Regions from separate parts of the Arsenophonus sp. aPb genome, predicted to be linked through region 3. Evidence: predicted binding sites of a transcription regulator. Region 3 holds the regulator's gene; each other region holds the start of a gene.
The links. Region 3 encodes sigma-54, which starts transcription at its own class of promoters, with help from an activator protein. Its sites were predicted from a motif close to GTTGGCACANNTTTCGCTNT; they were not measured.
Positions count from the first base shown of each region.

Region 1: glnA (glutamate--ammonia ligase) is a predicted target of sigma-54. The motif match lies at 1,453-1,472, and genes of this name have one in related genera.
Region 2: hydN (electron transport protein HydN) is a predicted target of sigma-54. The motif match lies at 2,481-2,500, and genes of this name have one in related genera.

Region 1 covers NZ_CP123499.1:182,921-187,459, forward strand. Annotated here, with positions in the region: gene glnA (glutamate--ammonia ligase) at 1-1,379, opposite strand, end outside; partial or broken gene argE (acetylornithine deacetylase) at 1,643-2,798, opposite strand; gene oxyR (DNA-binding transcriptional regulator OxyR) at 3,426-4,328, shown strand; gene sthA (Si-specific NAD(P)(+) transhydrogenase) at 4,364-4,539, opposite strand, start outside.
Region 2 covers NZ_CP123499.1:2,233,302-2,237,840, forward strand. Annotated here, with positions in the region: gene hypF (carbamoyltransferase HypF) at 1-1,872, opposite strand, end outside; gene hydN (electron transport protein HydN) at 1,900-2,445, opposite strand; gene hycI (hydrogenase maturation peptidase HycI) at 2,664-3,119, opposite strand; gene QE177_RS10030 (formate hydrogenlyase maturation HycH family protein) at 3,112-3,522, opposite strand; gene QE177_RS10035 (NADH-quinone oxidoreductase subunit B family protein) at 3,519-4,286, opposite strand; gene QE177_RS10040 (formate hydrogenlyase complex iron-sulfur subunit) at 4,286-4,539, opposite strand, start outside.
Region 3 covers NZ_CP123499.1:2,853,599-2,858,137, forward strand. Annotated here, with positions in the region: gene lptC (LPS export ABC transporter periplasmic protein LptC) at 1-509, shown strand, start outside; gene lptA (lipopolysaccharide ABC transporter substrate-binding protein LptA) at 511-1,065, shown strand; gene lptB (LPS export ABC transporter ATP-binding protein) at 1,071-1,796, shown strand; gene rpoN (RNA polymerase factor sigma-54) at 1,860-3,299, shown strand; gene hpf (ribosome hibernation promoting factor) at 3,322-3,609, shown strand; gene ptsN (PTS IIA-like nitrogen regulatory protein PtsN) at 3,730-4,197, shown strand; gene rapZ (RNase adapter RapZ) at 4,265-4,539, shown strand, end outside.

The DNA of each region.
Region 1 (4,539 bases), 550 kb from region 3:
GGATGAGGTGCCATCTGAATACGTTGAACATCATTTTTTAATAAGTTGATATAGGCGTCTATTGTTTCATCAGTAAATACTTCACCACGTTTCAAAAATTCGCGATCAATATCCAACGCATGTAGGGCTTCTTCCAGTGAACTAGCAACAGTTGGGAGCTCTTGTGCTTCTTCCGCAGGTAAATCATATAAATTTTTATCCATCGCTTCGCCGGGATGAATTTTATTCATAATTCCATCGAGACCTGCCATTAATTGTGCAGCAAAAGCTAAATAAGGATTAGCCGCCGGATCGGGAAAACGAACTTCAATCCGTGATGCTCTCGGATTGGCAACCATTGGAATGCGAATAGAAGCTGAACGGTTACGCGCTGAATAAGCCAACATTACCGGTGCTTCGAAACCAGGCACTAGACGCTTATAGGAGTTGGTGGTTGGATTAGTAAAGGCATTTAAAGCACGCGCGTGTTTAATAATACCACCAATGTAATAAAGGGCTGTTTCAGACAGCCCACCATATTTATCACCGGCAAACAAGTTGGTGCCATTTTTTTCCAGCGACATATGACAATGCATGCCAGAGCCGTTATCACCAACAAGTGGCTTTGGCATAAATGTCGCTGTCTTGCCAAAAGAATGAGCAATATTATGTACTACGTATTTGTATATTTGTGTTTCATCGGCTTTTTTGGTCATGGTATTAAAACGGGTAGCGACCTCGTTTTGACCTGCGGTGGCAACTTCATGGTGGTGTGCTTCGACAATTAAGCCCATTTTCTCCATGGTGGAACACATGGCGGAGCGCATATTTTGTGAGGAATCAACGGGCGGGACAGGAAAATACCCCCCTTTAACGCTTGGCCGATGACCTTTATTGCCATCTTCATAGTGTGCGCCAGAATTCCAGGCTGCTTCGATATCATCGATATGATAATAAGCACCAGAAATATTGTTGCCGAAGCGAATATCATCAAACACAAAGAATTCAGGTTCAGGTCCAAATAATACCGTATCGGCGATGCCGCTACTTTGTAAGAAATTTTCGGCGCGTTTAGAAATTGAACGTGGATCTCGTTGGTAGCCCTGATGGGTATTGGGCTCTAGGATATCACAGCGAATAATTAAGGTTGAATCACTAAAAAAAGGATCTAGCACTGCCGTCCCGGGATCAGGCATAAGCATCATATCTGATTCATTAATTCCTTTCCAACCGGCAATAGAGGAGCCGTCAAACATTTTTCCCTCTTCAAAGAAATCTTCATTAATTTGGTGAGCAGGAATAGTGATATGTTGCTCTTTACCTCTGGTATCGGTAAAGCGTAGATCAATATATTTAACATGGTGCTCTTTGATCATGGATAAAACATGCTCAACAGACATAAAGCTTCTCCTGATTGGATCCTATTTTGAACGATAGCGCCAAAAAGTTTCATTAAAGTGGTTAATTAATCATTAAGCGAAAATCATGCCAAATTATTTATAACCGAGAATAAAAGCTTTTTGAATGATTTTTTAGTAAATAATCATAAATTGAATAGTAAATTGCACTATTTATGTGCGTTTTAGGCACCTTAAACGCACAATGATGGTGCAATAAACGACAGGAACAGTAACTTAGCTTATTTGATTTTCTATGTAGTAGTTTATTTTTTCAAACAAAAATGAGATATCATTTGTGAAAGTAATTCAATTGTTGGTTTTATATATTTAATTTCAATAAATTCATCCGGTTGATGCGCTTGTTCTATTGAACCAGGCCCTAATATTAATGTCGGACAGCGCGTTTGAATAAAAGGTGCTTCGGTACAGTAATTAACGGTTCGTGCTTTCGTATTTAATAAATTTTCAATTATTTTCAACATCTTATGATTTATAGGGCATTCAAAACCTGGAATAGCAGGATGTAGTTCCTCAATAGTAATGCGATTAGGCCAACGATGGTTAATCGGTTCAAGCGTGGCATGCAATAATTCATCCAAATTTTGTAGTGATAGACCAGGTAGTGGGCGAATATCGATATGTAATTCACAACAGCCACAAATTCGATTTACTGCATCCCCGCCATGAATATGGCCAAAATTCATTGTTGGGTAGGGAATAGCAAATGCCTTGTGATGGTAATCAGTTTTTAGTCTATTTCTAAGCATAATTAACTGACTAATGGTTTCATGCATCAATTCAATCGCATTGATACCCTGGGCTGGATCACTTGAATGGCCTGATTGACCGGTAATACGGATGGCATTGGCAATATGCCCCTTATGAGCGCGAATGGGTTGCAGTGAAGTTGGCTCGCCAATAATCGCTAATTCAGGCTGAATTTCAGCAGTTGTAGCAAAAATAACGTGCCCCTGCCATGGTGGTTTCTTCATCAGCAGTTGCCAAAATATAGATGGGATGTTGTAGCTGATGAATATCGATATTGCGTAAAGTATCAATAATAAAAGCAAAAAACCCTTTCATATCCGCGCTGCCTAAACCATATAACTTGTTGCTATATTCCGTTAATTGGAAAGGATCTTTTGTCCAGCGCCCGTCATCAAAAGGAACCGTATCAGTATGCCCACAGAGTAGTAATCCCCCCTCTCCTTGGCCAAAAGTTGCCAGTAAATTGAATTTATGGCGAGTTTCTGGCACTGGTTGAATGGTGATTTTTCCACCTAGCGTCTTTAGCCATTCTGCCAGTAGATTAATTAATGCTTCATTACTTTGATCGCGTCTTGCATCGACAGAACTAATTGATGGTATGGCAATTAATTGACGATATAACTCAATAAATGTCGGGAGTTTCGCTTTCACTGCTACCAGCCTTAATGACTAAAATTTCAATACTCATGCATTTCTTTGAATAAAAATACAGTAATTAATATTAGTTCAGTGTACAAGATTTATTAATGAGAATGTTAATGATACTAATTTTTCCTTTTAATCCATAACCCCAATATATACATGAAAAAGGAAAATTAATGGTGTATAGGTTCGTCGTTATAATATATATTGCGATATAAAGATTTTATTTAAGGATATAAAAAAATTTGCCATAACGTAATAATACTATTAATAAAATAATTATCGCAATGGATCGATTCAAATTAAGTAATGGCAATTAATTTGACCATAAGAGTTCAGACAAGCCTTTATTAGTGATGTACCCAATCGATGCTTAGTGAGTCTGAATATTCTGTAAATATGGAGTTGAGGCTGTGTTTTATGGTCGCAAGTTAGTTGTGCAATTTTAGCAACTCAGCAGAATCAGTCATTGGCGATAAACAACTCATCATGCAACCGTTTAATTTCATTGCTTTTATCTATGAATTACAAAAATAAATTTTATTGCTGAATTTTTTCGTTGATAGGAAAACTGGATCCATTATGATGAATAGATAGGTTGATTCTATCAAATTTATATTTAGGGAAGGAATAGGCATGAATATTCGTGATTTGGAGTACCTTGTAGCATTAGCTGAGCATAAACATTTTCGGCGTGCTGCAGATGCCTGCCATGTTAGTCAACCGACCCTAAGTGGTCAAATTCGTAAATTGGAAGACGATTTAGGTGTTATGTTACTAGAGCGAACAAGCCGAAAGGTTTTGTTTACTCAGCAGGGATTATTATTAGTTGAACAAGCTAGAACAGTACTGCGAGAAGTTAAAATATTGCAGGAAATGGCTTCCTTACAAGGTGAAAGCATGTCAGGTCCGTTACACATAGGATTAATTCCTACCATTGGCCCTTATCTTTTGCCTCACATCATTCCAGAATTACACCGTTTATTTCCTAAACTGGAGATGTATTTACATGAAGCACAGACACACCATCTGTTAGCGCAATTAAATAATGGTAAACTGGATTGTGCAATATTAGCGCAAGTGAAAGAGACTGAAGCTTTTATTGAAATTCCTCTCTATGAGGAACCTATGCGATTAGCCATTTATGAAGGGCATCCGTGGTTCAATCGTAAGGAAATTGAGATGCAAGAGCTTGTTGGGCAGAAATTACTCATGTTGGAGGATGGTCACTGTTTACGTGATCAAGCGATGGGATATTGTTTTCAGGTTGGAGCCAAAGATGATACCCACTTTCGAGCCACCAGTTTGGAAACATTACGTAACATGGTGGCAGCCGGCAGTGGTATAACACTTTTGCCAGATTTATCGGTGCCGAAAGAGATAAAACGTGATGGCGTCTATTATCTTGATTGTATTAACCCTGTTCCTTCACGTTCGATTGTTTTAGTTTATCGCCCTGGTTCACCGCTTAGAAGTTGTCATGAACAATTTGCTGAGGCAATACGTAAACAAATGCAGCGATACTATAGTAAAAATTAATTGTTTACTTACTTCTAATATTGGGTTCTATTTGGTTAAAACAGACGGTTCAATCCATTTAGCGCAGCAACCCGAAATGCTTCTGCCATAGTTGGATAATTGAAGGTAGTATTAACGAAATATTCAATAGTATTACCTTCACCTTTTTGCTCCATAATTGCCTGTCCAATATGAATAATTTCTGCTGCACGCTCCCCGAAGCAGTGAATAC
Region 2 (4,539 bases), 620 kb from region 3:
CGCCAAAGCCTCTAATCTGCTAGCTGCTTCGCCTTGATAACTTTGTTGTGCCGGCGCACAGCCTAGCACTGTCGCAATCGCGTCAAATAAGCGTCCGGCAGAAGACGCAAGTGGTGCGTTGATGCCTCGCTCTATCGCCCGTGCTAATGGCTGCCAGGGTTTATCTGCCAAGCTTTTGGCTTCCGATCGCATTTGCCAATCTGGTACAAATGCCAACCACTGAGCCAACAAATTCCGCCAGGGCTGGCGTGCAGCCAAATCACCCCCTGGCAGCGCAACTGGCGGCAATCCCGCCAATTTTTCACATTCATCATAATTGACACGTAAACATTCCCCACCCCATAACTGATCATCATCTCCCCAACCAATACCATCGAGGATCAATGCGATAACATCGCCTGCATGTCGTGGCCAAAGATGCTCAGCCAAACAGGCGACAGCATGGGCATGATGATGCTGCACCGTGACTGTCGGCACAGACATTTGCTGCGCCAATTGTCGTGTACGATAGGCTGGATGTTTATCGGTAACGATTTTTTGTGGCGTGAACTGCCAAATCTGCTGCATCCTGGTCACTACCTGCCACCACTGTGCTTCAACATTTTGCTCATTGAGATCGCCAAGATGCTGGCTGAGAATCGCCTGCTGACCCCTTATCAGGCAGAAAGTATTTTTTAGATCAGCGCCTAAGCATAACAACGAGGGCACCTTGCTAAAACCGGGCGGTAAAGGCAAGCTGTCGGGCACAAAACCCCTGGCTCGACGTAGCATTTCACCCGAGGCACGCATAACGGAATCATCCATCCGCTGTAAAATATCTCGATTGTGTAATAACCAGCCGTCGGCAATATCAATCAGATCAGTCAATGCTTGTTCATTATCCAAAGCCGGCGGACAACCACTGAGATTGCCTGAAGTCATTACTAATGGACGCGCGACAGTCTGTATTAATAGATGTTGTAAGGGATTTGCCGCCAGCATGACACCGACTTCGTTAAGCTGTGGTGCTATCTCATCAACTAACGATAGCCATTGTTTATCCACTAACACAATTGGTGCCGCAGGCATCTGCAAAAGTGACTGAGCCTGTTTAGGCAGAAGGCTGGCCATTGCATCAGTTATCATCACAGCTAAGGGTTTTGACGGTCGCTGTTTACGCTGACGCAAACGCTTTACTGCCATTTGATTATTAGCATCACAAGCCAGATGGAAGCCACCTATCCCTTTAATCGCTATAATTTTACCCTGTTGCAATGCGTTAATGGCAGCCTGAATTGCCGCCTCTTTTTCTTGTCGCTCATTTTCCGCCAGCCAGACCACCTGCGGCCCACAATCAGGACAAGCAATAGGTTGGGCATGGAAACGACGATCAGCTGGATCACGATATTCTGTTGCGCAAGGCGCACATAGTGGAAAAGCAGCCATAACGGTAAACGGTCGATCATAGGGTATCGCGCGAATAATGGTAAAACGCGGCCCACAGTGAGTACAATTAATAAATGGGTAGCGATAGCGACGTTGGTTTGGATCATTCATTTCTCGCAAACATGCCGAGCAAGTAGCCGCATCAGGAGCAACTTGGGTTGCCATCGTTGCTGGCACGCTATGCTGAATAGTGAAATCCTGCGGCAATTGACGCCAGTGCCAGGGAAATTGCTGTACTTGATCAATACGAGCCAGTGGCGGGCAATCGATTGGCAATTGAGCAAGTAACCTTCTAGCATCGCCAACTATACGCACCACCACACCGGCACCGTCGTTATAAACATCCCCTTTAAGGGCTAGTCGTTGTGCCAATTGCCAAATCCAGGGCCGAAATCCGACCCCTTGAACTTTGCCACAGATCCGCAATAAGGTACCATTTTCACTTATCATGTTGGTTAATACCGCGCAGGCTAGTTAGAAAACTTGATTGGCCATACCATTTAACGCTGCCCGCCGACGCTTCTCAAGATTGAGTTGTTCCAGTTTGTTACGATCAACACACATAATTGCGTTGGTAGGACAAGCCTGAATACAAGCCGGCCCTTCAGCGCGATGATGGCAAAGATCACATTTATTTGCCTCAGCCTTCTCTACGACAACATTCAATCCGCCCCCACTATTGCGTACTACTGGCCGTAAAACCACTTCCATTGCACCATAAGGACAAGCAACAACACAAGTTTTACAGCCAATACAACGCTGTTGATGAACGTGGACAAAATCGCTTTCACGCGTAATCGCACTATTAGGACAAACGTTGGCACAAGGCGCATCTTCACATTGGCGGCAGGTAGTGGCGGTAGAGACACTAACACCTTTAATAACATGGATACGTGGCAAGAAAGTCTTAGGTGTGAGTGAAGCACAGTCCTGTGTTTCCTGATGAGATACCACACAAGCCACTTCGCAGGTACGACAACCAATACATTTATTAGCATCAGTAATAATGAAACAATTCATTCACTTCTCCAGCAATGACAGTCAATAGAGAAATATATTCATAAACTGTGCCAATTTTAAGTTAACAAAAAATTGGCACGCGTCTGTCATCATCACGATTGACGATGACAAATATTGAAGCAATACAGTTTGATCGTATTAGTAGAATTAAATGCGAGCCAGAAACGAGAAAATTACCTTAACCAAGCCCATTTTTGCTACTAAATGCGATGCAATATTTATAGTGGCCGGAACTGACTTAGTTGCTGATTATCAGCCAGACTGGCATAAACTGTTTCAACGGCTATTTTTACCGCTGCCGTCATCGGGTAATAGAATCCGACAATATCTGGCTGGATACCTAAGAAAATTACCTCGTTAGTATCCTCTTTTAGCTGCTCAATAAGATAGCTAAGTGGCATATTATGGGTCGACATAATAAACATATCAGCAATATCTTGTGGAGCGATCAGCCGTATTTCACCAGCCGCCAGTCCCATGTCGGTAGCATCGACAATCAATAAACGATTTGGCTGTAATTCGCGAATAACGCCGATATCATTTTCTGGCGCACTACCGCCATCAATGACTATCCATTCCCCTTGTGGGGTATTACGACACATCTCTGCCAACAATGAGCCTGCGCCGTCATCACCCATTATACTATTGCCGACACAGAGTAAAACATCAGCCACGCTCCCTCCTTACCATCAAATAGATAGCACTCTCCTGCTGAATATTGGCTAGCATGCTTAACATCTGCTGGCTCCAACTTTGCTGTTGTTTAGTCTGTTTGCCTAGCACCGCGCTAAACGCATTTGCCAGCATTGCCACATGGCTACTATCAATAACAATTTCCCCATAACGAGCAACACCCGCCATTTTCCGCTGCGCTTCACTTCCTGCTCCGAGAGTAGCAATCCAGAGCTGATATTCTGGCCAGGGACAGCTAAGTACCGCTTGTAAACAATCTATCACGCCTAAATGGTGACCAATGGCAAGTCCATAATAGATAACTTGCTGTGCCTGCGGTGGCGTGCCCTCATTTTCATCAATAAATTTACGGCTTAGCTGACTGAACACCACCTTATCACTCATTTAACCCGCTCCTGCTCAAGAATTTGGCTAAGATTGGCAACAATTTCATTTAAGCGCGGGTCATTTTCGTCAGCCAACCATTGCGCCACTCGATCTTCACCCTGCATGAGATAATTGATAAAATTGTCAGCAATCTGACGACCATAGCGATAGCCAGCTAAACGTCGGGCAGCACGATCGATACGGACTCGCAAGGGTTGTACCATATCGGAATGTAGAATTTTTGCCGGTTGCTCATCCTCTTCAAAGGGTTCACGCAGATGAATTTTTTGCTCCAGCAAGCCTAAAGCCATGGCAAAACCATATAAGGTCGCAGCCGGTGTCGGTGGACAACCAGGAATATAAACATCAACAGGAACGATCTTATCCGTTCCGCCCCAAACACAATACAGATCGTGAAAAATGCCACCTGAATTACCACAAGCGCCATAGGATATTGCAATTTTGGGATCAGGAGCCGAATGCCAGGCGCGTAATGCTGGCGTGCGCATTGCGCGTGTAACCGCCCCAGTAAACAGCAATATATCAGCGTGACGTGGGGAAGGAACAACTTTAATGCCAAAGCGCTCGGCATCAAAAATGGGAGAAAGGGTGGCAAAAATTTCAATTTCACAGCCATTACAACCGCCACAGTCAACCCGATAAACATAAGCCGAGCGTTTAATTTTCTTCAACAATAATGCTTTCATACTTGCGATAGACTCTTCTATTGCTACCGGTACGGGCATACCCTGTTGATCACGCGATGGCAAAAACTGGCTCATCAAATAGTCTCCTTCATTTCACGGCTTAAATCGATTTTATCTGACGGAGTCAATCCCTGTAACCGTTTGCAATTAGGACAAGTTTCAAAGCTTTCTCGATGGTGTTCAGCGCGTTGGTCGCCATTATGTTTCAGTATCTCGATCACATAGTTGATCGCTTTTTTGACTGCCAAAGGACGCTGACATACTCGGCAATAACAAACAGTAAATCGTGCTTGCTGGTAAAGATCTTCTTTGCGCCATACTGCTAGTT
Region 3 (4,539 bases):
ATCAATCAAAAGCACCTGCTATGATTGAAAATAGTCAACCAAATTATCAAACTGCCAATGCCGTTACTCATGTCTATGACCCAATGGGCAAATTGGCTTATAAGTTGATAACGGATGAGACACACCACTATTCGAGTAGTAAAATTAGTTGGTTTATTAATCCAGTATTAACAACCTACGACACCAAAAGTATTCCTACTTGGGCCATACGCGCCAATAAAGCCAAATTAACGAGCGACAATATGCTCTATTTATATGGTAATGTTCAAGTAAATAGCTTAAATCCAACTTCAGATTTACAACAAATTTTGACAGAAAGTGCCATCGTTAACCTAATTACCCAGGATGTTTCATCCAATGATAAAGTGACGGTAATTGGTATCGGTTTACGATCAGTGGGTATGAAAATGCGCGGTAATATGCGAACCCATACCGCAGAGTTAATTGAAGATGTTAAGACCTATTACGAAATCCCAAATAAGCAAACAGCTCCCGAAGGAAACCACTAAAATGATATTGGCAAAAAAGATCTTCATTAATGTAGTACTTACTAGCTCAATATTCATATTAAGCTTGCCAGCAGTAGCGCTGAAAAGTGACTCTCAACAACCCATTCAGATTGATTCAGTCAAACAGTCGCTTGATTTAGAAAAAAACATTACCACATTTACAGAAAATGTTGTCATAAAACAAGGATCTATAGATGTTCGAGCTGATAAAGTCGTTGTTACTCGTCCGAACGGCGATGCAAAAAAGATGGTTGTCGAAGCCTATGGTACGCCAGCGACCTTCTATCAATTACAAGATGATGGTAAACCGATCAAAGGTCATAGTGATAAAATGCGTTATGAAATGGAGAAAGAGCTGGTTATCCTAACGGGTAATGCTTATCTTGAACAACTAGATAGTAATATTAAAGGTGACAAAATTACCTATTTAGTCCCAACCCAGCAAATGGAAGCGTTTAGCGATAAAGGGAAACGAGTAACGACCATATTGTTACCTTCTCAATTACAAGAAAAAGGCCCTGGTGTAAAAAGCACAAATAATAGTAAGAGTAAATAATAAAAATGGCTAAATTAACTGCAAAACATTTGGCAAAAACATACAAAAACCGTAAGGTTGTTGAAGATGTTAGCCTAGAAGTCAGTTCAGGTGAAATCGTTGGTTTACTAGGGCCAAATGGTGCAGGTAAAACGACAACCTTTTATATGGTAGTTGGGATCGTTCCTCGTGATACTGGAAAAATTGCTATCGACGATGAAGATATTAGTTTGTTGCCTCTGCATGAACGGGCTCGTAGAGGAATAGGTTATTTACCACAAGAAGCCTCAATATTTCGCCGGCTAAACGTTTACGATAATCTGATGGCTGTATTAGAAATTCGTAAAGATTTAACCTCCGAAGAAAAGCAACAACGTGCCGAAGAATTGATGGAAGAATTTAGTATTACTCATTTGAGAAATAATCTCGGTCAATCGCTTTCTGGTGGGGAGCGCCGCCGAGTGGAAATAGCCCGAGCATTGGCGGCTAATCCTAAATTTATTCTTTTAGATGAACCTTTTGCGGGTGTTGATCCAATTTCAGTATTAGATATAAAAAAAATAATCCAACACTTGAGAGATTATGGTTTAGGTGTATTAATAACCGATCATAATGTGAGAGAAACATTAGATGTCTGTGAACGTGCTTACATTGTAAGTCAAGGTCATCTTATCGCTCATGGAACCCCTAAAGCGATTTTAGAAAATGAGCAAGTCAAACGTGTCTATTTGGGAGAAGGTTTTCGCCTCTAACCCTAACTCATTAAAGTTGTAAGTTTTTTTATTATGTTATTCCCAAGAGGTTAAGCCAATTTTATGAAACAGAGTTTGCAACTCCGACTCAGTCAGCAGTTGGCGATGACACCACAGCTACAACAAGCGATTCGTTTGTTGCAACTTTCAACATTAGAACTTCAGCACGAAATTCAGCAAGCGCTTGAAACCAATCCTTTGCTTGAACAAGATGACCTCTACCAGGAAATCGAAACATCAGATATTAATGATAACGAGCCAGCGGCACTAGATAGTTTTGAAGCAATTGAACAAAATGATATGCCTGACGAATTACCCTTAGATACTAATTGGGAAGAAATTTATACTTCAGATAGCTATCCAAGCTTAACCAATAATTTTAGCGACAATGATTTTCCTCTCTACCAAGGGGAAACGTTGCAAACACTACAAGATTATTTATCCTGGCAAGCGTCATTGACACCCTTTACTGAAATAGATGCAGCAATTGCCACCGCCATTATTGATGCTGTCGACGATTCCGGCTATTTAAGCACCACTATTGAAGATATTTACACCGGTTTGGCACTAACCGATATTACCCTGGAAGAAGTTGAAATTGTATTAAAACGGATCCAACACTTCGATCCAATTGGCGTCGCAGCAAAAAATTTGAAAGACTGTTTACTTATTCAGTTATCAGCGTTACCTAGCGAGACTCCTTTTCTAAAAGAAGCTAAACTGATAATTAATAACTATCTAGAATTACTTGGCAATCGTGATTTTCGGCAACTTAGTCGGAAAACTAAATTAAAAGAAGCGGTCTTGAAAGAAGTTATCGATATGATCCAACGATTAGATCCTAAACCTGGGCAAATCATTCAAACTAAAGAGCCACAATATATTATCCCAGATGCTCTGGTTCGCAAAATAGATAATGACTGGCAAGTAGCACTAAATACTGAAAACATTCCACGTTTAAAAATTAATCAATATTATGCTTCTCTAGGCAAATACTCTGGTAATGAAGAAGATAACCAATTCATCCGTAACAACTTACAAGAAGCGAAATGGTTGATAAAAAGTTTAGAAAGTCGTAATGAAACTTTATTAAAAGTTGCCCAATGTATTGTTGAAAATCAGCAAGAATTTTTTGAATATGGTGAAGAGCATATGAAACCTATGGTATTAGCGGATATTGCTTATCAGGTTGATATGCACGAATCAACAATTTCACGTGTCACATCGCAAAAATACCTTCATAGTCCAAGAGGTATTTTTGAACTTAAATACTTTTTTTCTAGCCATGTTAACACTGATACAGGAGGAGAAGCGTCTTCTATCGCTATACGCGCGCTAGTAAAAAAACTCATTGCGGCAGAGAACCCTGTAAAACCCTTGAGTGATAACAAATTAACGAGCATACTAGCAGAACAGGGTATTCAAATTGCTCGTCGTACAGTTGCTAAATATCGAGAGTCTCTATCCATTCCGCCCTCTAATCAGCGTAAAAAACTGATTTGAATTAACTGAGAAGGAAGATACTATGGAATTTCAAATTACTGGACAAAATATTAAAATTACCGAAGCATTACGCCAAACCGTTGAAGAAAAGTGTTCAAAATTTAAACAACACTTTGACCATATCAATGGTATTCATGTAATTTTAAAAGTACAGAAATTTAATCAGATTGCTGAAGCAACAGCGAAAGTGAATGGAGCAGAACTCCATGCTTCTGCTCAAGAAGATGATATGTATGCTGCTATTGATGCCATGGTAGAAAAAATGGCACGTCAGCTTACTAAATATAAAGAAAAATTGAAACAACATTAATTTGTGTTATTAAACAACAAGGGCACTATGACACTAAATATAGATTATTGATGCTAGTATCGTTCATACCAGATATTGATTATCGATATCTGGTATAATTGCCCTAAGTGAATAAATCCAATGAACAGTGAAAAAAAATTATCATTAAGCTCGGTATTAACACCATCATGTACACTAAATAATGTACATTGTACGAGTAAAAAAAAAGCACTAGAGATTATTAGTGAAGTTGCTGCTATTGAACTGAATGTGCCTGAAAATGTCGTTTTTGACTCATTACTAACCCGTGAAAAAGTCGGCACAACCGGTATTGGTGGGGGTATTGCAATCCCACATGGCAAATTAAATGACAGTAATTCATCCGACGCAGTGGGTGTATTTCTTCATTTGGATGAACCAATCGCTTTTGATGCCATTGATAATCAGTCTGTTGATTTGCTGTTTGCATTATTAGTTCCTTCGGAGCAATGTAAAACTCATTTACATACACTCTCTTTAATTGCCAAACGGTTGGCTGACAAGAACTTATGTCGTCGTTTACGCGCTGCGCAAAGTAATGAAGAACTCTATAAAATCATTACTGAATAACGACTTAAAAAATCTGTACCCAAAATAATGATTTTTTTATTGTGAACAAACTTAAGGGGTATTACTCATGGTGCTGATGATAGTCAGTGGCCGTTCTGGTTCAGGTAAATCTGTTGCTCTACGAGCGCTGGAGGATATGGGTTTTTATTGTGTTGACAATTTGCCTGTTATTTTACTGCCAGAATTAGCCAATACGCTGGCTGAACGACAAACTTCAGCTGCTGTGAGTATTGATGTTCGCAATATGCCCGACGACCCAGCAATTTTTGAAAAAGCGTTAAAAAATTTACCTACTAGTTTTTCCCCGCAATTACTTTTTCTTGATGCAGATCGTAACACGTT